Regions from separate parts of the Acetobacterium sp. MES1 genome, predicted to be linked through region 2. Evidence: riboswitches for the same ligand, from Rfam matches in the RefSeq annotation. Region 2 holds a riboswitch; the other holds the start of a gene.

Region 1 (16,830 bases), on a different contig from region 2:
ACTTCCCATGAAATCTGAAGGGCGGGCCAAACGAAAGAACGGCCTGGTTCGGTTTAAATTCACCTGTCCCAAAACAAAATGGATCAAACAGGAAGCCGGGAAAGCTAAACGTCAGTGTTTCTGTGAAAATCCCTGTACTTCGTCTTCCTGTGGTCGGATGTTTTACATCTATCCTGAAAAGAATCTCCGGGCCTACCCCGGTACCCTTCGCGGAACACTCGAATGGGCTCGGATCTATAAAATCCGGGGTGTTGTTGAACAATCCATTAATCATTTCAAAGACAGTTTCTGTCTGGCCAACCGTAAAACTCAGAATGCCAAAACACTTCACGCCGACTTGCTGTTGGCCGGAATTACCCAGCTGATTACTGCAATTCTTTCCGATAATATTCATCAGCATCAGTACTTACGCAGTCTTAAACCACTCGTTGCCTAGTTGGACTTTTTATCTTCTTTGTCCAGCTTTTGTTTTTGCGCCTTTTTTTCATCTTCTGCAACATTTTCTTCGCTTTGTTGTTCGTTTCCCTTCTGACTTCATGAAGTCTGTCTGTTTCTTACCGCCGAATTCTCTGAGCTCTAAATCTTTTTCATTTCGCAATTACCTATCAATTATTATTATTTTTTGATCGCTTCAAACGGGCATTTTTCGAAACAGACACCACACTTGACACAGACAGTCGGGTCAATGACAAAGGGGATTTTTTCTTTTTTGTTACCGCTAATGGCGTTAACTGGACAGTTTTTCGCACAAAGTCCACAGCTCTTACAGTTTTCTTCGATAATTTCATAAGCCAATAACGCTTTACAGGATCCGGCTGGACATCTTTTATCGCGGATATGCGCTTCATATTCATCCCGGAAATAATGGAGCGTGCTCAAAACCGGGTTTGGAGCGGTTTGTCCCAGGGCGCACAAAGATGATGCTTTGATATCCCGGGCCAGAGTTTCCAGTTCGTCAATATCACTCATGACACCTTTACCCAAGGTGATTTTTTCCAGAATATCTTTCATGCGTCGGGTTCCTAAGCGGCAGGGGGTACATTTTCCGCAGGATTCATCAACAGTAAATTCCAGGAAGAATTTGGCGATATCAACCATACAGGTGTCTTCATCCATAACAATCAGCCCACCGGAGCCCATCATCGCACCCAATTCGATTAACGATTCATAATCGATGGGGGTATCAATATGGCTGGCCGGAATACATCCACCGGAAGGTCCACCAGTTTGTGCGGCTTTAAATTGCTTGCCGCCAGGGATACCACCGCCGATTTCATAAACAACTTCCCGCAGGGTCGTGCCCATGGGGATTTCCACTAAACCAGTGTTATTGATTTTGCCACCAACGGCAAATACCTTGGTACCCTTGCTTCTTTCAGTACCCATGCTGGCAAACCAGTCGGCACCTTTTAATAAGATAACCGGAATATTGGCAAATGTTTCAACATTGTTCAGGATGGTCGGCTTTTGCCACAGTCCTTTAACCGCTGGGAATGGCGGTCGAACCCGTGGCTCGCCACGTTTGCCTTCAATGGAAGTCATCAGGGCGGTTTCTTCGCCACAGACGAATGCGCCAGCACCCAAGCGGATTTCCAGATCAAATTTAAAACCGGTATCTAAAATATTATCGCCTAATAAGCCATATTCACGGGCCTGATCAATGGCAATTTGGAGCCGATGAACCGCAATCGGATATTCGGCCCGGACATAGACAAAACCATGAGTGGCACCGATGGCGTAGCCAGCAATGGTCATCGCTTCAATAACTGAGTGGGGATCGCCCTCTAAAACACTTCGATCCATAAAAGCCCCGGGATCGCCTTCATCGGCGTTACAGCAGACGTATTTTTCATCGTTAATCTGCTGGGCTGCAAAATCCCATTTAGTACCGGTGGGGAATCCGCCGCCGCCGCGGCCTCGCAGACCAGAATCTTTGATGGTCTGGATAACCTCGCCAGGAGACATTTCAGTCAGGGCTTTGGTCAACGCCTTATAACCATCAAAGGCAATGTATTCATCAATTTCTTCAGGATTAATCCGGCCGCAATTTCTCAGGGCAACCCGTAATTGTTTTTTGAAGAAACTGGATTTTTCAATATCTTGTTCGTCTTCCTGAACCTGGCTGCTGGCTTCCAGCAAGCGGGTCACCAGACGGCCTTTTAAAAGATGTTCTTCGACGATTTCAGGGACATCTTTCACATCCACCCGGCAGTACATCGTACCTTCCGGGTAAATAACCATAATTGGGCCTTCTTCACACAGCCCAAAGCAGCCGGTTTGAACAACCTTCACTTCAGCATCAAGTTGATTTTTAACCAGCTTTTCATTTAATTCAGTCATTATTGCTTCAGAATTTGAAGAGGTACAACCTGTACCACCACAAACTAAAACATGGGAACGAAACAATTGCATGTAGTTTTCCTCCTCGTAAAATTTATATTATTGATTTTCTTTTAGGGTGTATTCTGAGCAAACCTTGCCGTTGGCCAGATGCTCCAAAACAACTTTGGCAACCTTTTCGGGTGTCATATTTACGTAGGTAACCTTATGACCTTCTTTATCGATGATATCAACAAGCGGTTCTAAACTGCAAACACCAATACAACCGGTAGCAGTGACCGTCACATTATGGATATCACGTTTTTGGGTTTCGGTTAGAAAAGCTTGCATGACTGGACGAGCGCCAGCGGCAATCCCACAGGTCGCCATGCCCACAACCACTCGGATTGAATCATTGTCAGTACGCATGCCCACTTCTTTTAACGTTTTTTCTCTGATGGCCTCTAGTTCGGCAATGGTTTTCATAGGACACTTCCTCCTTCAGTTTTACAGCCTTCAATAATTTCGGGAATATCGTCTTTAGTCAGACGACCAAAAACTTTTCCATTAATGGTCAAAACTGGCGCCAAGCCACAGGCACCCAAACAGCGACAGTCTTCAAGGGTAAATTCACCATCCTCGGTTGTTTCACCGACCCCAATTGCCAGAGTTTCTTTTAACTTGTCCAAAATCGGGCCAGAGCCTTTGACGTAACAGGCTGTTCCCATACAGATGGAAATCTTGTGCTTGCCCTTTGGATTCAAAGAAAAGAATGAGTAAAATGAAATTACCCCAAACACCTCTGAAATAGGGACATTCATTTCTTTGGCAATGGTTTCCTGGGCTTCTACTGGTAAATAGCCATATAGTTCCTGGACCTCATGTAAGATCGGGATTAGTGCTCCCTTTGAATTCTTGTGCTTGGCAACGATGTCGGTAACTAAATGAGTTCGTTCATCTTTTTCCATGCAACCACGTGCATTTGCGTTCATAAAACCGCCTCCTTAAAGTTTTTTGTTTAATGAATTATAAAAATTCAAAAAAATAAACTCTAATCTGTGGAGATTAGAGTTTAAAACTAATGTAAAGGATTGCATGCCGGGCAATCCAAATAAAACAGCAAAATACAAATATTAGGAGTTACAGAATACAAATATTTTGCCCTTTTATTTTATAGTTTCTCCTTTCCACAATGGGAGGCATTACCGTTTCCAGTAATACCCTACGGATCAATGGTTCATAGATCGCAAAACAACGCAAACCCTTAGACTCCATTGATTTGGAGTAAATTCAATATTTGGTCACATTATACATGGGTACATATTCTTTGTCTAGCAAAGAATAACACGGAAAATATCGTAAAAATATAATATGTACGAAAATAAGAAAATAATACGAGGACTTTTTTGCGTCAGAAAGATTTTAGAATTGCTCAAAAAATGGTCGTAAATATGGGTTTTTAAATAAAAATATGCCAAAATAAGATTGAGTACGATCATTTTTGGAGATTGGTGATTTTCGTGATCAGCTAGAATCTCAAATCGGCGAGGCGCTTACAAGAGCTATAGACACGAAAACAGAAAAGCTTTAAAATCGATATTAATGAAATAAAGTGCAATGAGTTATTTTACTCGTTTTTTTTCCTAATTTTAGAATTCCAGAATTTAGAGGAAAATTTTTCCAGATTTCGAAGAACTGCAAATGATAATTTAATTTTTTTACACGGACTAATAAAATTTTTTAAACTTCCCATTTTTGAATCCCAAATTCTTCAAAGTGGAGGATGACGAACGGACACAAAACAAGATGGTCGAAAATTAAATTAAATAGTCGGAATAGATTTCACCTGAGAAAAGAGAGCGACACCCATAATTATTAAAGGTTGAAATAGTATTTTAAAGCCATTTGTCAGATAATGATCAGGAAATAAAAAGCTGTTTGTTACATAACAAACAATATTTTGGCGAAAAATATCGTTATCGATGAATTTAAGTAATCCAAATAATTCCTTGTTAAACATTTGACAAAAAAAGTGCTTTAATTTTAATTGCAAATTCATGCTACATTCGATATAGTTATTTATAGTTACGTTTTATATTGTATTACTTTGAATGAAATGTTATTGTCATTTTGTTGCTGTGAGATTGTTAATTTTAAGCCAAAGTACAAAAAAATCCTGATGGGGTAAAATTTCAATGGTTTTGGGGTGACGGCGATGTTATTTCTGATAAAAAATTTGACAGTTACGGACATCGAGTTTATAATTCAAAAGTTAAAAAGGCGAACGATAACATCGTTAAATAAATAATTAACAATGTTTAAATTTTGATATTTTGTTAAGTTTCTTTTGTCTGACAATTAACAAACAAATTATTGTTGGAGATAAAAAAATTCTCGATAGGTAATCATAATTATGAATGATGGTGTAAAATTTAGTAATCACTGCCTCCAATAAATGCGGAAAGTTTCAACAAATACCCTGATATTATGTCGCTTTTTAAGCAATATAACTTAAGAAACTTTAAGTAAAGTCGAAAAATACATAAAAATTCGGGTATTTTTGAATGAAATCACACGTACTGGGAATAAGATTTCCCTGAATAATCGTAAAAATCAAATTGTTAAATATCGGGTTTATTCAGATTAGAAAGATTCAGAGAATAATTTTAAATGCATTTAACAATATGGAGTAATGCCGTTCAAAAAAATTTTTTGGAAAAAAGCGGTGTTTCATTAGCAGAATTCAATTCTAAAGAAAGCTGATAGGGATGCAATTATAACGGAACAATGGTATGATTTATTTAGAATGATCGGATAATCAAAGCGAATGACTTTCTCGACTCAGTCGAGAGGATGGGAGTATGTGTGAACTGGGATTGTTTAATTGTCGATGATGAAGTGGAGCTGGCGAAAGCAACCTGTGAATATTTTGAAATGTTTGGCCTGACCTGCGCCGTTGTGACCAATTTTGAGGAGTGCGTCTTGTTCATGGAAAACAATCAGGTTAAACTGATTTTGCTGGATATTAATCTGGGAAATGACAGCGGCTTTGAATTGTGCAAAGCACTCCGGAAAAATACTGATGTGCCGATTCTCTTTATTAGTGCCCGACAGAGTGATGATGACGTCCTGATTGCCCTGAATATCGGTGGTGATGATTACATTAAGAAACCCTATTCGCTCAGCGTCTTGCTGGCCAAGGTAAAGGTCATCATCAAACGCTATGATGGGGTGGGGCAAAAAAACTGGAGCAGTGATGAGTTCAGCTTGCAATCAGACGGGCCGGATCGTTGCGGCAACCTGAGAATTGATAAGGACGCCATGAAGGTCTATCGCAATGAAGAAGATGTCGGTTTTAAAACCAAGGAATTCAAGCTGTTTTTATACCTTTATGAAAATAAAAACCGGGTGATTGCCAAAGATGAGTTGTTTGCCAAAATTTGGGGGGATGCATTTTTCAGTGACGGTACCCTGAATGTCCATATCCGCAAAATTCGCGAGAAAATTGAAGAAAATCCCAACCAGCCGCAGTTGATTAAAACTATCTGGGGGATCGGATATATGTTCGAGACTCAGGAAAACCAATAGCACTGGTTGCGCTTTTTACATAAAAGAGAATATTCAGTCGAGGAAATGTATGAAAATAAGAAATATGGTGATTCTGTTTACGGTGATAATAGTTGGCGCTTATCTAGTCGCAATCACCACCATCAATACCAGCCAGATCAATCAAGTGGATATTACCGAGATTAACCAGGTCACTAAAACCATTGAGCAGGACTGGAACGCTGGCGATACAAAAAAATCCGGTACGAAGGGGGAACTGGCCTACCAGATCGCCCTGGTGACGGAAGAAACCTATCAGGCTGTCTTATTTGACGCTATTAAGAATCATCAGACGATCATCGATTTGACCAAAACTGCAGCAGATGGCCAGCAAGAAATGCTGGGAAAGATCATCTTTTTGACTGACGGCAGTGAAGAAGCAACCATGAAAAAAAATCTGACGATCCTGATTACCCTTACCTTTGGGCTGGTCATGATCATGGTTTATCTGCTTTTGGGGCGGGTGCATATATCAATTCTTAAGCCCTTTGGGGTAATGAAAGAGTTTGCCCAAAAAATTGCCGACGGCGATCTGGAGTTCCGGCTGCCGATGGACCGGGGCAATTATTTTGGGGCTTTCACCGAAAGTTTTGATCTGATGCGGGAAGAACTGAGAAAGGCCCGGCAGGGCGAATATCAGGCCAATATCAGCAAGAAAGAGCTGGTGGCGGAACTGTCCCATGACATTAAAACCCCGGTGGCTACCATTAAAGCCATCTGTGAGCTGCTTGAGATCAAGCTGGCAACCGTGAAAAAAGAGGATTTGCCGGGGTCAACGGCAACAACGACCCTCACCGAAAGTCTTGAAAAAATTGCGGTGATCGATGCCAAAGCAGATATCATTGATGCGCTGATCAGTAATCTGTTTCATGCCACCCTGGAAGAACTGGAAATGCTGAAGGTCAATGTCAGCGAGCAACCCAGCACCGTGATTATTAAAATGTTCAAGGAAATGGATCATTTCGGGAAAATCCGCTTTAAAAATGACTTGGCGGAGTGTCTGATTTTTTGTGATCCGCTACGGCTGGGTCAGGTGATTGACAATGTCCTCAGCAACTCCTATAAGTATGCCAATACCGATATCGATATCTGGTTCGATCTGGACAAAACAGACAAAAACCTGACCATAAAGATCAAAGATTACGGGGCGGGAGTGGAGCCCGATGAATGTCCGCTGGTATGTGAAAAGTTTTTTCGGGGGTCCGGGGAAACGGTCCAGAATACCCCCGGTTCCGGGCTGGGCCTCTATCTGGCCAGGCAGTTTATGGCCGCCATGGGTGGTAGCATCCGCTGCTATAATGAGGAGGGCTTCACGGTGGAACTGGACATCAGGGTGGTGTAAGAATCTTCCCAGTTAAGAAATAGATAAGGATTTAATAAGAGTTGGCAAAAGACCGATTAAGAACATATGAAATATAATTAGGCCATGGAAAGCAAAAGCCGACCATGGTCTTTTATCTTTGGGATAAAGATCCAATCAATCAATCGGGAGGAAGATATGTCAAACACCATTTTAAAAGCAGAAATGCTCAGTAAAACCTATTCAAACGGCAGCATCATGCAGCACGTTTTAAAAAATCTCAACATTGAAATCAAAGCCGGTGACTTTACTGTCATCATGGGGAGCTCGGGTTCGGGAAAATCGACCCTGCTTTATGCCCTGTCGGGGATGGACAAGCCGACCCTGGGAACCATCGATTTTAAAGGCGAAGCGATTTCCAACTATTCCAATGATCAACTGGCGGTGTTTCGTAGAAAGCATTGCGGCTTTGTGTTTCAGCAGATCTATCTCAATGATACCATGACGGTGCTCGATAATATTATGATTTCGGGCTTGCTGGTCAGTCGCAACAAAAAGGCCGTCGCCGCCCGGGCTAAGGAACTCCTCCAGCAGGTGGGGTTAAGTGATGCCAGCTATCAAAAATATCCCTCTCAGCTTTCCGGCGGCGAAGCCCAGCGGGTGGCGATTGTCCGGGCGCTGATCAATGCCCCGGAAATTGTCTTTGCCGATGAACCCACCGGGGCGCTCAATTCGACCAATGCCATCAACGTACTGGATGTGATGACTGAGGTCAATGCCGCCGGTCAAAGCATTATCATGGTGACCCATGATATTAAAACGGCCCGCCGGGCCAACCGCATTCTGTATTTAAAAGATGGGGTCATCATCGACGAGCTGAGTCTGGGAACCTATCGCAAGGATGATCCGGATCGCCATCAAATCCTCCGGGAATTTCTGGAAAGGATGGGTTGGTAAGATGAGCATTCTGATGATTGCAACCAACAATATCAAAAAGGCCAAGGTGGCCACGGCCACCCTGATCATCCTGATTGCCATTGCTACTATCTTTCTCTATGTGGGAATCTCGGTGCTGGCCAATATGGATCGCTTTATTGATCAGAAAAATGCCCAAACCAATGGTGCTCACCAGGTTTTTATTACTGATGGTGTCCATGATCAGAAAATTCAGGAAATTTATCAGTCCATTGGGGGCTACTCCTATAGCGAACGGGAAGAGGGGATGATATCGATGTCTTCCTCATTTCAGAATATTAACACGGGGGAAGAGGCCAACAGTATTCCGGCGGTCTTTTTAAATCTGGATACCGCCCGGAAAATATCTCAGGTTAAGATCATTGATCAGGCCGAGAATATGCCCCCTAATGGAGTCATTGCGCCATATGTTTTAAAAGCAGCTAACGGTTATCAAACCGGCGATACCCTGAAAATGACGGTGGATGAAGTCAGTACTGAGCTTGAGATCGCCGGTTTCTATGAAGATTTGATGTTTGCCAGTCCTTCCAATGTCAGTATGTATAAATTATATGTAGGCGAACAGCAGTTGCAGGAGTTTTTGGCGCAGCCTCAGTATGGGGCAAAATGCAGTTATTTTTCAGTGATCACCGATGACATTAATGATTCCGAAGACTTTGAAACGGAGTACATCAAAAAAATAAAAACGATTCTGCAAGAAGGTACTGGGAGTTTTGCGTCACTGAGTTATGGAACCATGAAAACAGGGGTTTCAATTTTTATTAACATCATTATGGCAGTGCTGGTATCTTTCTCAATGATCATTTTGGCGATTGTGGCCATTGTCATCAAGTTTTCCACCACCACTCACATGGAAAACAACATAAAAAATATTGGTACCCTGGTGGCCATGGGCTATACGACCCGACAGATCCTCGGTTCGATTCTGATGGAATATTTGCTTTTGACCGCCGTCGGATTTACCGTGGGACTGGCTACTGCGCTGTTGATTTCGCCGGTGATTACCAATGTTGTGTCATCATCAATCGGGCTGCGCTGGGCTACCGGGCTTGATCCCCAGGCGGTGCTGGCAAGTTTGGGTGTGATTGTGCTGGCGGTATTAGGGATTTCCTATTTCAGTGCGGCAAAAATCAAAAAAATCACCCCCTTAACAGCCCTGCGCAGCGGCATCGAAACCCATCATTTTGGGAAAAACCGCATCCCCCTGGATCAGACCAGGTTGAGCCTTAATACGGCCATGGGTTTTAAGTCACTGATTTTCAATAAACGGCAGAATCTCATCGCCGGGCTGATCATCATGCTACTGAGTCTGGTAACCGTCTTTGCGCTGGCGTCGTACTATAATTTTTCGGTCGATAAAACCGCCATGATCAAACTAATCGGACTGGAAACCGCTGAAGTTGAAGTGAATGCCGTAGATGATGAAGAAACAATCTTTGCAGAAATTGCCGCAATGCCGGAGGTCGAAGATACCATCCGGTTAGTTTCCTTTGATGGCGTGATTAAATTTAAAGATAAGGAAAGCAGTGCCATGACCCGAGTCACCGAAGATTACAGCCGCCTGAAAGTTGATACCTGTGTGCAGGGCAGGATGCCGGTACATGATAATGAGATAGCCATCACCAGTATTGTGCTTAGTAATCTTGGTGCTCAAATGGGGGATACGGTGTCGATCGACTATAACGGCACCATTCGGGAATTTCTGGTGGTGGGAGTCACTCAACAATTTAATATGCTGGGCCGCGGCGCTGCCATTACCACCGCTGGAATGAAAAAACTGCTGCCATCCTATCGGGAACAAAATCTGATGGTTTATCTGGCTGATGGTCAGGATACCGAAAAATTCATCACCAAAATAAATAATCAATATGGATCCGAGAAAATAAAAACCAACAGCTATTTTGAGTCCGTCGAGATGATGTTGGATTCCTTTGAAGCGTCGATAAAAATTATCGTCACTGGTTGTTTAGGGATAATTGCCGTGATTATTGTGTTCGTTCTGTTTCTGGTGATCCGGGTGCGGATCTTGCGGGAGCGGACCCGACTGGGGGTTTCCAAGGCCCTTGGTTTTACCGCCAATCAGCTGATCGGGCAGATCTTAATCAGTCAGATGCCGATTATTATCGGGGCTGCGATGGTCGGGGCCATTGCTGGCTATTTTGCCACCAATCCGATGCTGGCACTGATGCTGGCCGCTAATGGGATTCTCAATTGCGATTTTTATGTCGATCCCAGCCTGGTAATACTCACCGCTGTCGGAATCAGCCTGCTGGGACTGGCAACGGTGTTGATTGTTGCCGGCAAGATCAGAAAAATCAGCTCCTGCCAGATGTTTGAAGAAGGGGTGGATTAAGACTGATGACGGAGCTCGGAAACAGCGAGCGTCAGAAAATCGCTGGCTGCGCCGGAACTGTTCTCAAGAGAAGCATGATCCACTATTGAAAAAAGGTGACGCAACTGGTATGATGAGAAAAATGCCCGTTCAGAATCAGGCAGTATGAGGAAGCCGGATTGGAACAGAGAGGATTGTGACCCATGCCATTTGAAATCATCCGCAACGATATTACTAAAATGACGGTGGACGTCATCGTCAATGCCGCCAATACCGGCTTGAAAATGGGCGGCGGGGTTTGTGGGGCGATCTTTGCCGCTGCCGGGGCCGAGGCGCTCCAGGCCGAGTGTGACCAGATTGGTGGCTGCCCAGTGGGCGATGCCGTGATCACTGACGGTTACCAGTTGCCGGCAAAAAAGATCATCCATACCGTCGGGCCGGTTTGGCAGGGCGGTGGTGCCGACGAGGCCCGACTGCTGCACCGGGCCTATACCCGTTCGCTAGAGTTGGCCCTGAAACATCATTGTAAGAGCATTGCTTTTCCCTTGATATCGTCGGGCATCTATGGCTATCCCAAGGATCAGGCCTTGAAGATTGCGGTAGTGGCCATCACAGAATTTTTGCTGGAACATGAGATGTTTATTTATCTGGTGGTTTTTGATAAGAAAGCCTTTGCTTTCAGTGAAAAGCTATTTACCGATATCGAAAAATTTATTGATGATCATTATGTGGATGAACATCCGATTTATGAACGCAATATGGAATTCGAGCCGGAGTTGCCCAGCTATAATCGCAGCCAAATGCGGGCTCAAGTCGAAAAATTGGCCGAAACCCGGCCCTTTATGCCAGCTCCGGCGGTATCAGTCAAACGAAGTCTGGCCGATGTGCTGGGCCAATTGGATGAGTCCTTTTCAGAGATGCTGTTGCGGCTGATTGATGAAAAGGGCATGACCGATGTCCAAGCCTATAAAAAAGCCAATATCGACCGGAAACTGTTTTCCAAGATCCGTAGCAAGAAAGATTATAATCCCAGCAAGGCCACTGCCATCGCCTTTGCCATTGCCCTGGAGCTAAGCCTTGACGAGACCCATGATCTGCTGGGGCGGGCGGGCTATGCCCTGTCCCACAGCCATATCTTTGATCTGATCATTGAATATTTTATCAGTGCCGAAAATTATAACATCTATGAAATCAACGAAGCCCTCTTTGCCTTTGATCAGGCATTGCTGGGGGCCTGATTGTCGTTTTAAAAGCGACCACCAGCCAGACCAATCGTGCTATTCTCTACTTATCAAAGAAACGGAGGATAATATCATGAAAACAAACCAAACAAGTAAAACGGAACTGGTCTTTATTCTGGATAAAAGCGGCTCGATGTCAGGATTGGAAAGCGACACCATCGGTGGTTATAATGCGATGCTTAAAAAACAGCAACAGGCGCCTGGCGAGGCTCGGGTCACGACCATACTTTTTGATGATGGTTACGAAGTGCTTCATGACCGGATTGATATTCATGGGGTTGCCCCGATTACTGAAAACGACTATTATGTCGGCGGCTGCACCGCCCTGTTGGATGCGATCGGAAAAACCATTCACAAGATTGCCAATGCCCAGCGTCATACTCAGCCGGAGCATCGCTCCGATCAGGTCATTTTTGTGATCACCACCGATGGCCTGGAAAACGCCAGCCGGGAATATTCCTATGAAAAAATTAAGCGTCTGATTGAACTGGAGAAAACCCAGTATCAGTGGGAATTTATTTTCCTGGGGGCCAATATTGATGCCATCGAAACCGCCGCCCGGTTTGGGATCGGTGCTGATCGAGCCGCTAATTATCATGCCGATAGTCAGGGAACCCAACTGAACTATCGGGTGGTCAGTGAGGTGGTCAGTGAAATGCGGGCCTGCAACCCGATTCCGGCCAACTGGAAGGCTGAAATTGATGAGGATTTTGAACTACGCAAGAAAAATAGGTAACCAGAGTAAGAAAACGGCAGGTAAGGTTAGCTTATCTACCGTTTTTTTGAAAGTGGTGATATTTAAAAATCAAAATGGGCTGTCAGGTAGGTCTTGCCATTCATTTGATAAAACGATATGATAATAACAATACGAATATAAAAGAATGGAAAAAATAAAGTGGCATCGAAGAATAAAAAATATACGTGTATGAAAGAATTGGAGATCTTCAGTATTCTGACTGACACTGAAAAAAATGCAATTTATGGTTTAGCCAAGGGTGGTTTGCTTAAAAAGGGTGAATTATTATTTTGTCAGGGTGAGGAAGGAGAAAAGGTTTTTTTAATTCAAACCGGGAAGATTATGTTGCAGAAATTCACTAAAGACGGGACGAAAATTGTCATTGACATCCTAAAACCGGGAGATTTGATTTGTGAAAACATTATCTTTGAAGACATTAATTATCCATTTAGTGGTATCGCTCTGGAAAACAGTTATATCTGCGCCTGCTCTAAAAAAGAGATGGTTGAATTAATCAAAGATCCAGTGATTCTTGAAAAAATATTTTTTAGCATCAATAGCAAAATGATGGAATACACTGAAAGAATGACCAATAATGCCTTAAAAGATGTTCAGGATAAGGTTTATAATACCTTAAAGCAGATTGCTGGCCGTCATGGACGAATAACTAATCTTGGACTGGAGATTGATTGCTATTTAAGCCATGAAGATATCGGGTTTCTGGTTAATGCATCTCGGGTTTCGGTGACCCGTTCAATCAATCAATTAATTGAAATGGGAAAGCTGGAAAAAAATAATCGACATTATATTGTACATGAGTAAAAGTGTAGCCTGCTATACAGAAAATAGTTTCATTTAACGATATAATTTAACCAGAATACAATTCTGGAGGTCAAGATGAAAAAAATAGTATGTATCAGCGGTTCACCGGTTAAAGACAGCAATACGGACAGAATGCTGAAGAATATTGGCGAAAATGCGGGGGTGGAATATGAGTTCATTAAACTGAGTAGCCGGATTGTCCGGCCCTGTTTAGCGTGTAAAGCCTGTGTGACAACAAATAAGTGTGTTCAGAACGACGATTTTCAGGAAATAAGTGAATTAATCTTAGGCGCAGAGGCTGTAGTTTTCGGAGCATATACGCCCTATGGCATGATTGACGCTTTCTCAAAGGCATTCTTTGAGCGGTTATGGTCGATGCGACATATCAATGGTTTAAACAATGGAAAGTATGCGATCACCGTGGTAACATCACTTAATCGGGATGTAGCGGATCAGGTTAATCGGGAGATTGCCATGGAAATGGTCATGGAAGGGTTTATTTTACTGGATCAGTTAGTTATTAATGGCAGTGTTCCCTGTTTAAGTTGTGGGTATGGGGAAACTTGCAAGAATTCTTTTGCCCGCATGCAGGTCGGCGAAAAAGGTTCGGTTTCTGAAGCAAGTTGTTTCGATGTGGAAAACCAAAGCGTTTTTGAGAGAGGTGCAGAATTAGGAAAACTATTGGGCGATTACCTGAGAGATGACCAATTATTTGATCGGGAAGATCACCAAAAGAACATCGCTGGAATGATGGAAAAAATGATGCCGGTCATGGACAAGGGCATTCGGCAATGGCGGGAAGAAGAGCTTGCCAGTGTTAATCGAGACACAAAAAACAACTGATGGCCGGTGGATTTTGATCCTGAAAACCGTATTGAAAGGCAGAAACGATGTGGTTTAAAAAACGGGATGAAACCGATAGAAAGCTAAGTTGATGAATATAGAACTTGATTTAGTTAGGTAATATTACAACAGCCTCTAAATACCCAAAAGTATTTGGAGGCTGTTGTATAGAAGGAGAAAACAGCTAAATTTCGCACGTTTAGAATTCTCATTTCACACGCATGCGGTTTATTTCCAGTGAATGGCCCGGTTTTCCGTCGCCAGGGCGGCTTCTTTAATCGCTTCGCCGATCGTGGGGTGAGCATGGATGGTAGAGATGATTTCTTCCACCGTGGATTCCAGCCGCAGTGCCAGGGCACCTTCGACAATCAGGTCGGTGGCCCGGGGGCCGAGAATATGAACGCCCACCACTTCTTTATACTTTTTATCAGAGATGATTTTGATCATCCCCTCGGTAGACCCCATAATCAGCGACTTGCCATTGGCCGCCAGCGGAAAGCGGCCGATGGAATAATCTTTTTCCCGACCCCGGATATCTTCTTGAGTCAGACCCACACTGGCGAATTCGGGGTTGGTGTAGACACAGGAGGGGTTGGTTTTTTCATCATAGCTGGCCTCATGGCCCATGGCGTTTTCGGCGGCAACTTCCCCCTGCTGCGAGGCCACATGGGCCAACATTGTTTTCCCCAGACAATCGCCGATGGCGTAAATATTGGGGACGTTGGTCTGCATTTTTGGATTCACCAGAATGCCCTTTTTATCGGTTTTGATGGTTGTGTTATCCAGTCCCAGTGTTGATAATTCAGCTTTTCGGCCAATTGCCACCAATACCTTTTGGCCGCTGATGGCACTTTTGTTGCCATCTTTGTTGATGTTAACGGTCATCTGATTGTCATTGCCGTCAATCGATAAGACCTGGGTACCGGTTAAAATCTCAATCCCATCCCGCATCAGTTTTTTTCGTAGCATTTCTCCCAGTTCGCCATCCATCAGCGGCAGAATCCCCGGCTGCATTTCGACAATCGTTACCTTGGAGCCAAACTGATTATAAACTGACGCCATTTCCACACCAATGACGCCGCCGCCGATAATGACCAGACTTTCTGGAACCTGAGCCAGTGACAGGGCGCCGGTGGAATCGATGCAATCGGGATGGTTGATCCCGGGAATCGGTGGCAGGGCAGGGATTGATCCGCTGGCAATGATAATTTTATCCGGCCGTAGTTCGTCCGTTTTTCCCGATGCTTCCGTGACCAGCAAGACGTCATCGTTTAAAAACTGGGCATTGCCAGTGATGAGCTTGACGCCATTGGCCTTTAGCAGGCCCTTGACGCCGCCTGAAAGCTTGGTACTGATCTGTTCCTTATGTTTTTGAATTTTCGTCCAGTCAAAACCTGCTTCAGGGATGATTAGGCCAATTTGGGCAGAATTTTTGGCTTCGGTCAGCACCTCGGCAGAATGGAGCAGGGCCTTGGTGGGGATACACCCCACATTTAAACAGGTGCCCCCCAGCTTGTCTTTTTCGATCAGGGTAACCTGGGCGCCCAGCTGGGCTGCCCGAATGGCCGCCACATATCCTCCGGGGCCACCGCCGATGATTGCTAGATGTGTCATAGATTTACCTTCTTTCACAGTCTTAAACCAGCAGTAGCGAGGGGTTTTCAAGATATTCCCCGATCCGCTGCAGGAACTGAGCAGCCAGCATGCCGTCGATGATGCGATGGTCAGCGGTGAGGCTCAGATTCATCATTGGCCGGATGGTGATTTGACCACCAATAACCACCGGTGTATCAACCATCGCATCAATCCCTAAAATTGCCAGCTCCGGTTGATTGATAATCGGTGAAAAGGAAGTGATCCCATAAGCCCCCAGGTTAGTCAGGGTAAAGGTGCCGCCGACCAGGTCATCCATTTGGGTGCAACCGGCTTTGGCATCGGCAATCAGCTTTTCAGTTTCAGCAGCGATTTGAGAAAGCGGCTTGCTGTCGCAGTTTTTCACATTGGGTACCAATAGTCCGGAATCCAGACCGATGGCCAGACCGATATGGGCGTGAGGATGAAGGACCAGGGTATCATCAACCAGGCTGCCGTTAATATGCGGATACTCCAGCAAGGCCTGGGCGCAGACCTTCATGATAATATGATTAAAGGTCAGCTTGAGCCCCCGTTTATCAAACTCCGGTTTTAGTTTAGCACGGAATTCTTTCATGGCAGTGGCATCGACTGGCCGGGTATAGGTGACCCGGGGCGAGATACTCCAGCTTTCGCTCATCCGTTTGGCGATGGTTTTACGCATACCTTTAAGCAGGATGGTTTCTGGGGCCGTTTCGATTGTTGACGATTCAGTTAACCGGGCGGCCACATCTTTTTTCATAATCCGACCATCGCCAGCTAGGGTACTTAAATCAAGCCCCGACGCTTCAGCCATTTTTTTAGCAACCGGAGAAACAGAGACTTTCTGGTCAGCTTCGGCTACCGGGGTATAATTGTTGACATCGTCCACGGTGATGCTGCCCTTGGCACCGGTGCCGGTGATTAAGGAAAGATCAATGCCCTTTTCTTTAGCCAGTTTTTTAGCCAGCGGGGATGCATTGAGGCGCCCGCCAGCGGTTTTGGCCGATGTTTCACTGCGAACAATAACCTCGATGGGCGCTGC
Region 2 (16,830 bases):
ATATTCTGGTCGCCACCGGCGGCAATGTGTTTTTAGGTATTCTGGTCTTCGTCATTGCAGCCATCAGCATTGTCTTTGGTTGTTTAACCATTGCTGAACTGGCAGCCCGAACCGATCGTCCCGGCGGCGTTCTTTCCTACGCCAAGGAATTTATCAGCCCCAGCATGGGTTCTGCCTATGGCTGGTTCCAGACCTTTATATATTTACCCACCATCACCGCTATTCTGGCCTGGGTTTCCGGCATTTATTTCTGCATTCTCTTTAATGTCGAACAGACTCTGGAAGTTCAGATTCTGGTGGGGATCTGCTGTTTTTTGGTGCTTTATGCCACCAATATTCTGTCAGCCAAAATTGGCGGTCATTTTCAAAGTGCCGCCATGGTCATCAAACTGATTCCGTTGGTTATCATCGGCTTTGCCGGTCTGATCTTTGGCGGTACCGCAGACCATTTCACCAGTACAGCCATCTCTGAAATCGGCTCTACCAGTTGGATTGCGGCTATTGCCCCGATTGCCTTTTCATTTGACGGCTGGATTATATCCACTTCAGTGGCCTATGAAATAAAAAACAGCAAACGAAATCTGCCCCTGGCCCTGGTCATCAGTCCGATGATTATTCTGGTGCTTTACATTATTTATTTTGTGGGCATTTCAAATCTGGTGGGGCCGACCGAAATAATGAACAGTGGCGATGCCCATCTGGACTATGCTGCCAATATGATTTTGGGTCCCAGTGGCGCCAAAATCCTGATGCTCTTTGTGTTCATCTCGGTACTGGGAACCCTCAATGGCTTGGTCATGGCAATGATCCGGATGCCTTATGCCTTGGGTCTGGATCAAATGATCCCTAAAGCCAAAGCAATGACGAAGATTTCGTCTCACTTTGATTTTCCGGTCAATTCAGCTTTTTTTGCCCTAATCATTGTTGGATTCTGGTTGATGGTTCATTATTTTGCTCAGAAATATAAGCTGTTTCCGAATTCCGATATTTCCGAAATCGCCGTTGTCGCCAGCTATCTGTTGTACCTGGGCCTCTACTATAAAGTTTTTTCACTGTGGCGAAAAAAAGAAATCAAAAGCCTGTTCCGGGGCCTGATCTGTCCTCTTCTGGCTGCCATTGGCTCGTTGATCATTTTCTCCGGAGGCATTCAGAATCCGTTGTTTGGCCTTTATTTTGCCATTTGCGCCATTGTTTTTGGGGCTGGATACAGCTATTACCATTTTGCCGTCTTAAAAAAACAACTAAAAAAATAATGTTTTTTTGATTATTTGTGTTAATTAAAAAAATTTGGGTAAATAAAGAATATAGCTTTTCTCCTCAAAGCATATTATATTAGAAGCGGAACACCCTCACCGGGGTGTTCCGCTTCTCTTTTTGATAAAATTTCGATTTTTTTATGCTGCCATGATTTGTCCTGATCAAACGTAGATGATATTCACTTCTTTATTGATGCTCCGCAGCATATCTATCAGTTTTTGGGTCACCCGCCATTTTGTCGTCAGTTCCTCCGGAAAATCCGGGTTCTGATGGGCCGGATTAATCGAATTCCCCATGATTAAATCAATGGTGGTACATTCGTTCATTAAAATATTTGCCAGCATCGATGCGCCGTTTTTTTCCTGAAATATTTCCCGACCACAACGATTATTCATATAATCTTCACAGATCCGCAAGGTTTCCTGAAGGGTCAATACCCCCTCTGTTACCAGATCGATCCCTTTAATGGTAGCGATCGGCGGCACCCGATCCGACATGGTCGAAAAATCAACCTTGACCTCTTCGCCGAATTCCCGGGCCACAATATTGGCAGCGGTTCCGCCACAGACAATCTTCTTGCCCCGGGCCCGCTCCAGCAGCCGTTTAATCTCGGCATCCTTCTCCTGATCCAGCGGTGGCCCCGAAAAAATGGTGATATATTTTCGTTCTTCCACCTTAATAACGGCCACCGTGGTATCATCTCCCGGTTCTTCGCCATAAAGGTTGTAGCAAGTATCCACCAGTGCCATCGAAATGTCCTTGGCCTTTTTGTTTTCATAGGAGCGTGCCAGAACGTAATCCGCCGCTTCTTCCCATTGCCAACCAAAGTTTAACAAATGGCCAATCCCGGCATGAATCACACCATCACTGAAAAAGGCCATAATATCGCCTTTTTCGATTTCCATTGAGGTTTCATAAACCGATTTTCCCTGGAATTCAATTTCTTTTCGTTCCAGTTCGATAATCTCCCCATCCCGGATAAACACCAGTGGCGGGTTATCAAATTCCAGAATATAAGCCATCCGGTTTCTAAATACCTGCACAATCGTAAAGGTCGAGTAAGCCATATGGCGAACGCTGCATTTGGGTAGGGTTGCTTCCAGGGTTTCGAGCACATCCATAATCCCCATTTTTTCTTCCAGCATGGTGGCCGCAATGGTAGAGGTCAGGGTTGCCAGAATATTGGCTTTGACGCCGCTGCCCATGCCATCAGCCAGCACCACTATGACACTTTCATCATTGATCCGAACTTCCACATTATCGCCGCAAAGCTCTTCATGAACCTTGTTGACACTATCGCTGGCAATATCCATAAATAACGCCATTAAACTTCAACCTCCCGACTGGTTACCACTTTCTGGAGCTTGGTCAGGGTCACCTTGGTTTCAGCCGTGGTTTCACCCAGTAAGCCAGCAATTTCGTGGGCAACCCGCATTTGTTTGTCGATAACCCGTTGGGCCATTTTCAGGGTTTCTTCCTGAATTTTTTGCATGTCCTGCTCCTGCTTTTCCTGGCGGGTGATGTCAATAAATATTCCCATATACAGCTCCTGCTCGGGAATATAGGTCAAGATTTCCATAAAGGTGCGGTTTTCTCTTTCGTAGTGACCTTTGCCGGTATAGGTATTGCCCCGGTCATGATTGAGTTTTCTAAAGGGATTGTAATCCAGAGCGTCGACAAAATTGTAACGCATCACATCTTCCTTTTTCATATTAAAGAGGCGTTCCGCCGCAGCATTGAACTCGATAATCCGAAATTTTTTATCCAGCACCGCAATGGCGTTGGGGGTGGTGGTGATAATCAAATTCGAAATGGCTTCGGTCTTACTGGTGATCAGTGGCAGACACATATCCAATTCCGCCATATTCCAATAAACCGCCCGGGCCTTATCCCGACAGGTTTCATAACCACAGGTTCCGCAATTCAGTTCGTCCCGTTCCGTAAATTTGGACATCTGGTTGAGGATTTTTTCCAGCTCTTCGGTCGGTACCTCGCCCAGATGATGAACGGGCCGTTTATGAAATGAACGCCTGGTATCAACCGCTGGAATATCGGTGGAGGGTTCCTTTTTACTGTTTAAATCAATATAGGTCTGCAGCATCTCCACCTTTTCATATTTAGACAGCGGACTGTGAATATTACCCGGGCCATTGACACAGCCCTCCTCACAGGCGTTCATTTCGATCCAGTATTTTTTATCCAGCTGGTGAATCTCATCGAGAAACTCCATACAGTCCTTGACTCCATCAATACGCAAAATTTTCCGGCTGCCATCAAGGTTTTCGACACTGTTTTTAGCCAATCCGCCAGTAATCGGATAAAGCCGTCCGGTGTTGGTACCAATGGCATTAAATTCTTCCATCGGCATTTTATTGGGGATGATGTTTTCTTTTTTAATCCAGCTGTCAATTTCATCAAAGGTTAAAACCCCATCAATGATGCCCCGGACATCCTTGTCGTGTACCTCCATTTTCTTAGCCAGGCAGGAGCCAGCATAGACAATTTTGGCATTGGGGTATTTTTCACGAAGAATCTTGCCATGGGCAATCATCGGCGAGACTTGACGACTCAGCGATGAGAGATACTGAGGATAGTAAATCTCAATAAGGTTTTTGATCGCCGCACAGGATGACGAAATAATAAATTTCTTATCACTGCGATACTCATCGGCATAGGCTTTAGCCACCACCTCAGCGCCAATCGAGGTCTCCTCGATAATCGTGAAGCCCAGCTCCCGAAGAATTCCCAGATACTGGCGGGGATGATCCAGATAATAAGCCGTCGGAAATACCGCCGACAGACTTAGTACCACCTGCTCGGTTTTTAGCCATTGCTTGATGGTATCGACATCACTATGAATTTCCTTGGCGTTATGGGGACAGGTAGCAATACAGACCCCACAGCCAATACACATGGACTGAATAATCTGGGCATGTTTGTCCTTAAGCTTGATGGCTTTTACCGGGCACTTGCGAATACATTTATAACAATTACGGCATTTATTTTTTGAAAAATTGATAATACTCAATTATTTTCCCCCCATAATTTTCTCGAAGACTTCTTCCACATTGTCAACAGACACAGCATAGATGATCTCATCACATTCCACAGCCACACCCTCGGTGCATTTTCCCATACAAAACGATCCCACCAGTTCAACCTCATCCCCCAGCCCCCGCTGATCAATGATCTGGTTCATCGCTTTCACCACCTTATACGATCCATTTACATGACAGGCACTGCCAACACATACTCTTATTGTCTTCATCACATTTTCCTTTATCAAAATTTCTAGCTCAATCTGATTGATTCATGGTATCATCAGATTTTTTGTCTGTCAACGGCTGGGCAAAAATGTCATGGTAAAAGACATTTTACAAAATGAGATCAAAATAAGGATAAAAAAACGTACAGTTTTTGATCAATTTTTCGCTACACGCAGCACTTTTGTGCGCTTTTTTTAAGGGTCATTCCCGTTGCTGTGAATAAATGATCGGTTCCTGGGTATTTACTAACGCAAAGACACAATTCCACTGCAGGCTTGACTCAAACTATCTGATTTGATATAATAAAATCAATTAAATACGGTTTCATAGTGAAAACAAACAATCCGAATTGATGAACCTACGGTTTTCTATGGTTTATCAATCGTTAGAGTCTCGTTAGAAATGACGATGCTTTCCAGTGTGTAGAGGATGGTTAACGCAGAATTTTCGATTGTTTTTTGAGCAATCGATTATTTTTTTTGGATTCACTTCTCTTTATTGTCGTCTTTAGAGTATCTGCTCTTTTGATAAAATATTTTAGGAGGAAAAAAATGAAAAAGAAATTGTCACTATTGGTTATTGTTTTGTTTGTTTGCACCATTGCCCTCAGTACGCTGGGCTGTACTCCGGCAAAAAAAGACTTAGAGCCCGGCTCCAATGGAGAAATCATTCTGGCCACCACCACCAGCACCCAGGACAGCGGTTTGCTGGAAGAAATTCTGCCCGATTTTGAGGCCCAAACCGGAATTGCCGTCAAGGTTGTCGCCGTGGGCACCGGTAAAGCCATGGAAATGGGGAAAGCTGGTGAGGCTGATGTCCTTTTAGTACATGCCATCACCCAGGAGGAACAATTTATCAAAGACGGTTATGGGGTTGAACGTTTTGCCGTTATGCATAATGACTTTGTGGTGCTGGGACCAAAAGAAGACCCGGCCAAGGTCAAAACGACAGCTGCTGATAATGCAGTTAAAGCCTTTACCGCCATTGCCGCCGTGCCCGCAACCTTTGTCTCCCGGGATGATAAATCCGGCACCAATACCAAAGAACTGGAAATCTGGAAAGCTGCCAATATTACTCCAGCTGGTGACTGGTACATAAAAACCGGCACCGGGATGGGCGAAACCCTGACCGTCACCAATGAAAAACTGGGCTACACTCTGGCAGACCGGGCCACTTACGCCAACATGAAAGACACCATGGCTAATCTGGAAATCGTCTGCGAAGGTGATGAAATGCTTAATAACCCATATGGGGTTATTGCCGTCTCGCCAAGTATTAATGACCAGATCAATGCCGAAGGTGCCCAGGCGTTTGTGGATTGGATCGTATCTCCTGAAACTCAGGAACTGATCGCATCCTATAAAGTCAATGGCGATCAACTATTTGTTCCGGACGCTGTTAAAAAATAACAATCAATTGAGATCCTGGGAGATGTCATCTTCCAGGATCTCATTATGGAGAAATCAATGGACTACATACTCAATGGTTTTGTTGAAGCCTTTCGGCTGATTTTTTCCTTTGACCCTGAAATCATTCAAATTGTTCTCTTATCGCTTTTCGTCTCTTTTTCATCGACCCTTTACGGAACCTTGATTGGGGTGCCCCTTGGCATCATTCTGGGAATCAATAATTTTCGAGGCAAAAAAGTGGTATCCCGGTTGCTGTATACCTTTATGTCGTTTCCACCGGTTATCATCGGTTTGTTTACCGCCCTCTTTTTGGCCCGTTCGGGACCCTTCGGCCAGTTTCAGCTGATGTACACCCCTACCGCCATGATCATTGCCCAAACCATTCTGGTGACGCCGGTTATTATGGGCATCGTCTTTAACCATGCCAGCACCAGCGGCTACGAGGTGGTGCAAACCGGTAAAACATTGGGAGCCCAGGGACTTAATATCCTGATATTGCTGGTTCTGGAGCTAAAAGGGGTCATTATGATTGCCCTGGTAACCGGTTTTGGTCGGGCCATTTCGGAAGTTGGTGCCGTTATGATTGTTGGCGGCAATATCCGGGGCTTCACCCGGGTGATGACCACCTTTATCGCCATGAATAACAACATGGGCCAATACAGTGTTTCCATTGCCATGGGTCTGATTCTGATGACCATCTCGTTTATCACCAATTCTGTTTTATATCACTTTATCATGGGAGATCAGAATGAATATCAAGACTAGCCATATTGTTAAGACCTATAAACAAAAAAAAGTGCTTCATCTGGATGGCCAATATGGTGAGCTGTTTTTTGAGTCCGGCCAAATTCATGGTATTATTGGCCCCAACGGTTCCGGAAAAACGACCCTGATGAAAATAATGGCTGGCCTGATCACCCCCTCCTCTGGTACGGTGCGCTATAATGATCATCCCTTATGTCAGGATATTTTTTCCCAAATGACCTACTCCACCCATACCCCTACGCTTTTTTCGCGATCCGTCTATGAAAATATTGCCTACCCGTTAAAAATCCGCAACTATGAAAAAGACCGGCTCCATCAGACCGTGTCGCAATTGCTGGAAGAATTTGATATCAGTGAAATCAAAAATCAGAATGCCCGCCGCCTTTCCGGTGGCGAATCCCAAAAAACCGCATTGGCCCGGGCCCTGTCTTTTTCACCGCAGGTACTTTTTTTAGACGAACCGACTGCCAATATCGATCCCAAAAGCATCCAGCTCATTGAAGCCGCCCTTAAAAAACGAAATCGAGACCAGGGCCTGACCATTATCATCATCACCCATAATCTCAGCCAGGCCTTCCGGATCTGTACCCATTTGACTTTTCTCGATCAGGGCGCCTGTCTGTTTTCCGACACCCCGGAAAAAATCATGGCTTCCACCCACCCAACCATCGATGAATTTATCTCATTCAATCGATTTTAAGGTTTTATTTTCATAACTAAAGGCATATTAAACTTAAATTTCTTTTTATTCCTGTTTTTTATCTGAGCTGACGTGAAATTTTGATTGCAAAAACAGGGATCTTATAGTTATAATTATTATCTAAGTCCTGACTTTATACCAGGCCATTATATTGGGAGGAAAGCCATGAGATATGTACCAACATTTTGCCTGCGTGAAGGAATGATGTTAGGAAATAATCTTTGGGGTGAACGGGGTGAGCTGATACTTGCCAAAGATACGGTTCTGACTGAAGATTATATCGAACGAATAAAAAAACTGAATTATAATGGCATCTATGTTGAAGACGATCTGACCAAAGACATTCAAATCATCAATATCATCAATGACCGGGTTCGCGCTGAAACCGTAAAATGTGTAAAAGACGTCTTTATTACCACCGAAAGTAAAGGTTCTTTGAAAAAGAATACCTTTAATGATATGCAAAAGCAGATTGAGTCCATTGTTGATGAGATTCTTCAAAACAGCCACATGGTTATCAACATGGTGGATTTGAAGGTTTTTGATGACTATACTTATTTCCATTCAGTGAATGTCGCTGTCCTTTCCATCGTTCTGGGAACCGCCCTGGGCTTACGCCGGGAACAATTATGCGATCTGGGTATCGGTGCAATTCTGCACGATATCGGCAAGGTTTTTGTCAAGAAAGATATTCTCTGTAAAGCCGGGGTACTTTCTGATGACGAATCCTGTGAAATGCAAAACCATTCCACCCTGGGTTATGATTATATCAAAAAAGTATCAAATATCAATTTGTCCGCCCGAATCGGGATTCTCGACCACCATGAAAAATTCGGTGGCGGTGGCTATCCCAATGACTTAAAAGAAGAGAAAATTTCGCTCTTTGGAAGGATCATCGCCATTGCCGATGTCTATGATGCCATGACCTCCGACCGCCCCTACCGTAAGGCCATCATTCCCTCGGAAGTCATCGAATACATTATGGGTGCCTCCCATACCCTTTTCGATCCGGATCTGGTTGATGTCTTTATCCGCAAGATTGCCCCCTATCCCATTGGCACCTGTGTGGAACTGAGTAACCGGTTGACTGGAATTATCATTGAGAATTATGAGAACTTTTCGATGCGACCCAAGGTTCGGATCTTTAAGAAAGACGGCGAAGATGTGACCCCTTTCGAACTCGATCTCAGTAACCGGGCCTTCCTGAATATTACCATTACCAGCATTCTATAGCTGTACCCAAACTGCACAACACCAACAGAGTCATGTTTCTGGCAACGGAGCATGACTCTGTTTTTTTCATTTAAAAATCCCGGTTGCCAATTCTAATTTCATTGCTATCCGCTTGATTACATGTTAGAATAAATTATTGTAATAGTGCTTATCCATAAGCAATGAATCGCTTAATCAACCCTGGGGAAAGCCTGGGGATTTTTTTGCTTAAATAGATGGTTTCGATACCACGGAGGATTTATGAATTGAAAAAAAATACCGAAAAGATTATACAAGTTAATAACCTGGTTAAACACTATGGGGATAAAACCATCATTGATGAAATTAATTTTTCCATCCGCCCCAATGAATTTCTGACCATCCTCGGCCCCAGCGGCTGTGGTAAAACCACCCTGCTGCGAATGATTGGGGGATTTGAAACCCCGGACTCTGGAGACATTCTTTTTGAGGGACGAACCCTGCTCACTATCCCGGCCAATAAACGGCCGATTAATACGGTTTTTCAGAAATATGCCCTGTTCCCCCATTTAAATGTCTATGACAACGTTGCCTTTGGACTAAAAATTCAAAAGAAATCCAAAGACGAAATCGATCGGCTGGTTCAAGAAATGCTGCGAATGGTTAATCTTCAGGGCCATGAACAACGGGATGTCAATTCCCTAAGTGGTGGTGAGCAACAACGGGTCGCCATTGCCCGGGCGCTGGTCAATCATCCCCAGGTGCTGCTGCTGGACGAGCCCCTGGGAGCCCTGGATCTCAAGCTGCGCAAAAATATGCAACTGGAGCTGAAAAATCTTCAGAAAAAAACCGGGATCACCTTTATTTACGTCACCCACGATCAGGAAGAAGCAATGACCATGTCCGATACCATCATCATTATGAACCGCGGCCGGATTCAGCAGATCGGCTCACCGGTGGACATATACAATGAACCCCGAAACGCCTTCGCCGCTGATTTTATTGGCGAAAGCAATATTCTCGAGGCAGTAATGCTTAAAGACTGTCTGGTTAAACTTCAGGAAGTGGCCATTCCCTGTGTCGATAAAGGCTTTGAGGAAAATGAAGCCGTGCTCACCGTCATCCGTCCGGAAGATATCGAAATTCTCCCCCCTGGCGTTGGCTTTCTTGATGGTTTCATTGAAACGGTGACCTTTTTGGGGATGCACTATGAAATTGTCATGACCTGTCAGGGCATCAACTGGCTGATTCACACCACCCGGGAATTTTTCGCCGGAGACCCAATTAGCATCCAGGTTGACCCCAATAATATTCACATCATGAAAAAGGACAACGACCATGAAATCATTTAAGGAATACATCGCCTATCCCTATGGTCTGTGGATGCTGATTTTTATTGCGGTTCCGCTGTTGGTGGTGATCTGGTTCAGCTTTTTATCCAACCCGGATTTTAAGGCCGGGATCTACACCTTTACTTTGGAAAACTATCAGCAGTTTATGGATCCAGTGTATCTGGAACTATTATACCGCTCGTTTTTATATGCCGTCATTGCTACCCTGATCTGTTTTCTGATTGCCTATCCTCTGGGTAACCTGATCGTTTCCCTACCCGGCCATCGCCAAAATATGATGATTGTGTTGATGATCATTCCCATGTGGGTCAATTTTTTGTTGCGTACCTACGCCTGGATGGTCCTGCTTAGCGGCAGCGGTTTGATCTCCCGATTTTTCGGGCTGCTGGGCTTCCGGGATGTCAGTCTGCTGTACACCCAATCAGCGGTGATTCTAGGCATGGTTTATAACTTTTTTCCCTACATGCTGTTACCCATTTACACGTCCTTAAAAAAAATCGACCCGGATTTATTGCGGGCCGCCACCGATCTGGGGGCTAACCATTTCCAGATGTTTCTAAAAATCAAGGTACCGCTCAGTCTGCCCGGAATTGTTTCCGGCTGTATGATGGTCTTTATGCCAGCAGTCAGCACCTTTGTCATTTCAAACCTTTTGGGCGGCGGCAAATACATGCTGATTGGTAATCTCATTGAACAGCAGTTTTTAACCCTGAACAACTGGAACTTCGGCTCAGCAATATCAATGGTTCTGATGACGATAATCTTTCTGGTTCTCGGTATTGCCCGTTTAATTACCGGGAAAGAACTTGACACTGGAGGGCAGCTGCTATGAGAAAGTTCTTTAAAAACCTGGCCTTTGGTCTGATCCTGCTGTTTTTATACGCCCCGATTCTGGTATTGATTATTTATTCCTTCAATGATTCAAAAATCATGGGGCCCTGGGCTGGCTTTACCCTGAAATGGTATGTGATGCTTTTTCAGGATCGCTACATCCTCCAGGCCTTATATTATACCCTGATCATTGCCGTAGTAGCCACCACTGTTTCCACCCTTGTGGGAACAGTCTCAGCTCTGGGCATTTATCGGATGCGTTCTAAACTGAAACGCCCCTACCTGTTGCTCAATAACATTCCGGTGCTGGTACCGGATATTGTCATGGGGATCACCCTGATGTCGCTGTTTATTTTTATTGGCATGAAAATGGGCCTTACCACCATCATTATTGCCCACATCACCTTTTGTATTCCCTATGTGATCCTGGCGGTGCTGCCCCGGTTTAACCGGCTGCCGGAAAATATTTTCGAGGCCGCCCTGGATCTCGGTGCAACGCCTCGACAGGCTTTCTGGAAGGTACTGTTCCCGGAAATTCTACCCGGTGTGACCTCCGGCGCCCTGATTGCCTTTACCCTATCCATTGATGATTTTGTAATCAGTTTTTTTACGGCTGGCAACGGGGTCAGTAACCTGTCCATCACCATCTACTCCATGGCCAAGGCTGGCATCAACCCCAAAATCAATGCCTTGTCAACCATTATGTTCGGATGTATCATGGTCTTGTTAGTCCTAATCAACATCCGCAGTGAAAAAGGGATTAAAAATATTCAATAAAGCTTATGAGGAGAAAAGAATGAAAAAAATCGTATTAATTTTTGTCTTACTGTGTCTGCCCTTTCTAGCTGGTGGCTGCGGGTCTGATGATCGGGCTGAGCTGACGGTTTATAACTGGGGTGACTATATGGATCCGGAGGTGATCGCTCAGTTTGAAGAAGAATACAATTGCCGGGTCAATTATGAAACCTTTACCTCCAATGAAGACATGTACGTCAAGGTCAAAAACTCATCCGACACCTACGATGTCCTGGTGCCTTCTGATTATATGATTGAACGGTTGATCCAGGAAGAAATGCTCCGACCGATCACAAAAGACAATATCCCTAATCTGGCCAATATCGATGCTTCGGCCCAGAATCTGGCCTTTGACCCCGGCAATCAATACTCAGTACCTTATTTTTACGGGGTTCTGGGAATTGTTTATAACACGGCGCAAGTCACCGACCCGGTGGACAGCTGGAATCTGCTCTGGAACGACAAGTACGCTTCAAAAATATTAATGTATGACAGCATCCGCGACAGTATGGGCGTCTCTCTCAAACGTCTGGGTTTCTCCATGAATGAAACCAGTGAAGCCAATATCAATGCCGCCCGGGATGCCCTGATCGCCCAGAAGCCCCTGGTGATGGCCTATGTCACCGATAACGTTAAGAGTCTGATGGCCAGCGGTGATGCGGCCATGGCAGTGGTTTACTCCGGCGATGCGGCGATTATCATGAATGAGACCGACAGTCTTGATTTTGCAGTTCCCAAGGAAGGTTCCAATGCCTTTTATGATAATTTTGTTATTCCCAAAAATGCCAAAAACCCGGAATTAGCCGAACAATTCATCAATTTTATGCTGACTCCGGAAATTGCCGCCAAAAATATTGAATATGTCGGTTACTCCTCACCCAACGCTCCGGCCCTGGCCCTACTGGATGCCAGCTGGTCTGAAAATGCCGGTTTTAACATCAGCAACGAAGATCTGGCCCGCAGCGAAATCTTTAAAGATCTCCCCAATGATGTGATGGAGATTTACAACCGGGCCTGGACCGAGATAAACGTATCCAAATAATATAAAACAAAAGAACAACCTTTCCGGAGATTATTTTTCCGGAAAAGTTGTTCTTTTTTCTTTTCTTGTGTTATTACGTTTTCACCCTTATTATTTCAATCGCTCATATGCCTTACCCACGGTGAGTCCCTGAAATACCGTGGTAAACAGCACAATGGCATAGGTGGCAATCAGAAAAATGCTGTAGGTATCCGTCGCCAGCGAAGTCCCCGTGCCCATGACCAGTGCCAGACAAAGCCCTCCTTTTAAGCCAGCCCAGGTGAAAAATACCGTAAAACTGAATTTTGACATTTTTAATGGTAGATTTTTTACAAAGACCACATTTCCGAATACACCAGCGGTTCGGGCGATGGTATTGATTAATATTGAACCAATCAGAATGATCAAAATTGCAATATTGGAGAATCCTTCGAGATTGCGGATATCCACAAACAAAAGCCCTACCAGTAAAAACAGAACCCCATTTAACAGGTTATCAATCACTCCCCAGAAATCATAAAACAGGTCATGGATTTCCTGGATTTCCTGATCCATCCCCCGTTTTTGCAAGCGGGCAATTCCGGTAGCATAAAAGAGGCCGCAGATGACGGCCGCGATCGGCCCGGAAAAACCGAGATATTCGCAGATCAAATAGGCCGACATGACTGTTAAAATACTGGTAAAGATTTTAATATATCGGTTTTTGGTCTGTTTAAAGACCACTGACAACAACAGTGCAACGACCAGTCCAACCGCCACCGCCCCTAAAATATCGGCAAACAGCCCCCAGACAAAGCTGACCAGGGTCAGTTCGGTGCCGGTTTGTTCTAGAATGCTCATCAGCGTGGCAAAAATTGCCACCGCTACTCCATCGTTAAACAGTGACTCGCCTTCAATAATCAAAGACAATCGGTGGGGCAGGCCCACCTTGCTGAGAATGCTCATGGCTGAAATGGGGTCCGATGGAGACACAATCGATCCCAGAATCAAGGCCTCAAGAAAACTCATGTTTAACTGGAACAAATAGGCCAGTCCGTAAAATAAACTGCCGTAAACCAGAATCGACACCATTGTTCCGATAATTGCCATCCTGCCGATTAAAAACTTATCCTCGTTAAAGTCATTGAATTTAATCCGGGAAGCGCCGCTGAAAAGCATAAAACATAGAACCCCGTGAATCAGAAAATCATTGAAATTGAACTGCTTAACCAGATCCAGCAATTCTTCCGGCAATGTCAAGGCATGCAGCTGTTGAAGCAGGATCAGGATCAGACAAAAACCGAATCCAAAAACGACCAATCCAATTTCATAGGGCAGTTTGATTGTTTTTTCATTGATAAAGCTAAAGACCACCACCAAAAAAAGCACCACCGTAAATAGAATCAGCAGTTCATTAAAATTATACATCGATCTGGTTTCCGTTAAACGCCTAAAATTTGTCGCTTCTTGGCCTCAAACTCCTGTTGCGTTAAGATCCCCTGATCACGAAGCTGACCCAGCTTGGCTAATTGGGCCAGTTGTTCGTCAAAATCCACTTCCTGCTGATAGCTTTGTTGTTGTGAAACCTGCTGCTGTTGATAGGCTTGTTGCTGTTGCTGAGCATAAGCCTGCTGATCTTTTTGGGCAAACCGCTGGGCCTGGCGACGACTGACATTATTTGATACGGCTGTGGCAGTTCCAGCCACAACAGCGGTTCTGGCTACTCCTCTTAATAATCCGGCCATTTAGTTTTCCTCCTCTTCATCCAATTCAGCGGCGGCATCCGGATGGATTCGCCCTTCTGAAACCAGTTTACCGTTGGCATTAATCAGGGCCCGTTTAAGATCCTTTGCCCATAATTGTTCAATGATCAATAATCCGGCGGCGTTGTTGGGTGCCAGTACCTCACCAACTTCTTCGGTATCTTCCATGGAAATCAACCCCGCTTTTTCCCGGTGCAGAGCAGCAATGGATTGGGCCAGTTCACCATCCAGATTATTCAGTTCCAACGACACCACATTGCCGTTCTCATCTTTGAGAATCACCGCCAGATCAAGCACGTTGATTATTTTCTTGCTGACCGCATCGGTTAGGGCACTCAGCACCTCTCCTTTAAACTGGTTCCCTTCAAACTCCAAAACAATGTAATCAATTGGACCACGCATCTGTTTCTCCCTTCTGTATATCGTGATGATATACGACCCATGTTTAGATTTTGAATTCTTGTGTACTATTCGTTGTTTATTTACCCAAAATATTTTTAATTCAACAATTTAAAATATTTGTTTAGACATTTAAAATTGGGGAATCAATAAAAGAGAACTTATATCAGTTCACAGAAATTATTCTTACTAGGAGGTTTGAAAATGGAAAATGTTGTCGGTAATGTAACGAAAGGCCACAAAGGTCTGGGGATCGCCGCTTCAATTATTATGGTTCTGCTGGGGATTGGGGTCTTTGTTGCACCGCAATTCTTTGTCAACATGATGATCTGGATCTTTGTTATCGGTTTAATGATTTATGGTGTTTTTATGATTTATGACTATGCCAAAAGTGAAATTAAAAATGGCTGGAGCCTGACTTCCGGAATCATGGCCGTCATTCTTGGTTTTCTGCTTATCTTTGCACCAGCTTTGGCCCGGGCTGAGACTTTCGGATTTATGCTGGCCTTTATGACCTTATTCACCGGCATTAATCAGATCACCGCATCTTCGGTAATGAAAAAGCAGGGCGGTTCTGGTACCGGCTGGCTACTGGCAGCTGGGATCATCAACACCATCCTGGGTTTCTTCTTCCTCTTTAATCCCTACGTTATGCTGTTTGCATTCTCAATCATTGCCGGGATGTATTTAATCGTCGGTGGAATTGCCCTGTTCGCCTCCACCATGTCAAGCCATCCTGCAGAGCAATAAGTATTGTATCCAAAACTGTTACTTTTTTTGTATACGCTTTAAAAAAAGATCTGAGCTCAGCGCCCAGATCTTTTTTTATTCTGTTTGATCAAGTCCCAAAAATCCCGGAACCGGAATGGCGCTACCAATCACTGCGCCAATCACCAGTGGAATAATCGCACTCAGGGGAAACATAATCAGCAATAATAAAATTACCGCCAATGGTTTTCGAAGGATTGCTCCGGTGAGACCAGAAGCAACCACAGCCACACAAAAAATGGGATCGATGGGTAGTAAAATCGCAAACGCATAGCCAATTGCTGCCCCGGAAAAAATTACTGGGAAAATATGGCCACCCCGCCAGCCCAGTTCCAGGCAGATATTGGTGATCAGCAGTTTGACAATGGCAGTTACAAAGAGTAGCCCGACACCAATGCTTTCCCAGCCCGTCATCAGTCCCGTCATTTGGTGTTCTCCGGAAAACATGGTGTAGGGTAAAAATATCCCCACCCCGCCGAGAATCACACCGGCTACCACCGCTTTCACCACCACCTTGTCTTTAAGCGGATGAATGGCTTTTTTGACAATGCTCTTAAAGATGAAATAAAGCATCCCCAACAGACTCCCTGCCAGAGCCAGGGGAATCACCAGTGTCCATTCATTGGTTCCCAGGGTTTTTATCTCCGGAAAATTTCCCAGACCCGGTCCGCCACCGATTGCATGGGACAATAACCGATATGCCCCCAGCCCACCAAGAATTCCCACAAAATACAATAAGATCTTGGTATTTTTGGGTATTTTTTTTACACTGCCGTCATCCTCAATCTGATTGACAAACCCAAATAAGGGTGAATTAAAAATGACGCCAATGGTGGCTGCCATCCCAATTTCGGCGATTTTATCCACTTCTGCCAGGGCAAATTTGAGTTTGTCGGAAAACCAGAAACATAAGCCTACGATAACCCCGGAAAGCCCGGCTTCCGGCCCCAGACTGCCACCGAAAACCAACGGCAACAGTGCCGCCATCCCAACAATATGGAGATTATTATAGGGAACCTTTTCTCCGCTTTTTACCTCCGCCATGATTTCCGAAAGTTCTCTGGGATAGGGGCCAAAGCGTTTTTCCCATAAGCCGACCAGCACCCCTCCCAGCGCACAAACCACCAGCGGATAAACAGTTAAATTTATATTTTCCGGGATAACATGCCAGATAATTTCAATGCCGTGATTTAATAAAAAGAGAATCAGCCAGGTGATCCCCCCAATGATCCCGCCTAAAAAACCAACAACCAGAATCATCACCAGGTTCTTTTTCATCTCAAGCCACACGTTTCACCTCCAGATGCGTTCCCGTCACGAAGCGCCCGCTTGTT

What was found. A riboswitch is a leader RNA that binds a small molecule or an ion and turns the genes downstream of it on or off. The one in region 2 is predicted to bind molybdenum cofactor.
Region 1: it holds a riboswitch for molybdenum cofactor, as region 2 does, so the genes downstream of both, BI182_RS02930 (NADH-quinone oxidoreductase subunit NuoE family protein) here and BI182_RS08750 (ABC transporter substrate-binding protein) in region 2, are expected to answer to the same signal.

Annotation. Positions count from the first base shown of each region.
Region 1 covers NZ_MJUY01000009.1:63,359-80,188, reverse strand. Annotated here, with positions in the region: partial or broken gene BI182_RS02945 (ISNCY family transposase) at 1-365, shown strand, start outside; partial or broken gene nuoF (NADH-quinone oxidoreductase subunit NuoF) at 616-2,424, opposite strand; gene BI182_RS02935 ((2Fe-2S) ferredoxin domain-containing protein) at 2,440-2,805, opposite strand; gene BI182_RS02930 (NADH-quinone oxidoreductase subunit NuoE family protein) at 2,802-3,311, opposite strand; molybdenum cofactor riboswitch at 3,484-3,616, opposite strand; gene BI182_RS02925 (response regulator transcription factor) at 5,185-5,907, shown strand; gene BI182_RS02920 (HAMP domain-containing sensor histidine kinase) at 5,957-7,267, shown strand; gene BI182_RS02915 (ABC transporter ATP-binding protein) at 7,424-8,182, shown strand; gene BI182_RS02910 (ABC transporter permease) at 8,184-10,553, shown strand; gene BI182_RS02905 (macro domain-containing protein) at 10,736-11,770, shown strand; gene BI182_RS02900 (vWA domain-containing protein) at 11,847-12,509, shown strand; gene BI182_RS02895 (Crp/Fnr family transcriptional regulator) at 12,669-13,331, shown strand; gene BI182_RS02890 (flavodoxin family protein) at 13,407-14,174, shown strand; gene lpdA (dihydrolipoyl dehydrogenase) at 14,403-15,788, opposite strand; gene BI182_RS02880 (dihydrolipoamide acetyltransferase family protein) at 15,811-16,830, opposite strand, start outside.
Region 2 covers NZ_MJUY01000025.1:63,977-80,806, forward strand. Annotated here, with positions in the region: gene BI182_RS08730 (APC family permease) at 1-1,253, shown strand, start outside; gene BI182_RS08735 (SpoIIE family protein phosphatase) at 1,419-2,582, opposite strand; gene BI182_RS08740 ([Fe-Fe] hydrogenase large subunit C-terminal domain-containing protein) at 2,582-4,285, opposite strand; gene BI182_RS08745 ((2Fe-2S) ferredoxin domain-containing protein) at 4,286-4,525, opposite strand; molybdenum cofactor riboswitch at 4,854-4,970, shown strand; gene BI182_RS08750 (ABC transporter substrate-binding protein) at 5,075-5,932, shown strand; gene BI182_RS08755 (ABC transporter permease) at 5,990-6,697, shown strand; gene BI182_RS08760 (ABC transporter ATP-binding protein) at 6,681-7,397, shown strand; gene BI182_RS08765 (HD-GYP domain-containing protein) at 7,563-8,630, shown strand; gene BI182_RS08770 (ABC transporter ATP-binding protein) at 8,876-9,940, shown strand; gene BI182_RS08775 (ABC transporter permease) at 9,927-10,772, shown strand; gene BI182_RS08780 (ABC transporter permease) at 10,769-11,548, shown strand; gene BI182_RS08785 (ABC transporter substrate-binding protein) at 11,568-12,608, shown strand; gene BI182_RS08790 (cation:proton antiporter) at 12,699-13,994, opposite strand; gene BI182_RS08795 (SHOCT domain-containing protein) at 14,009-14,311, opposite strand; gene BI182_RS08800 (DUF6325 family protein) at 14,312-14,731, opposite strand; gene BI182_RS08805 (HdeD family acid-resistance protein) at 14,933-15,478, shown strand; gene BI182_RS08810 (chloride channel protein) at 15,554-16,786, opposite strand.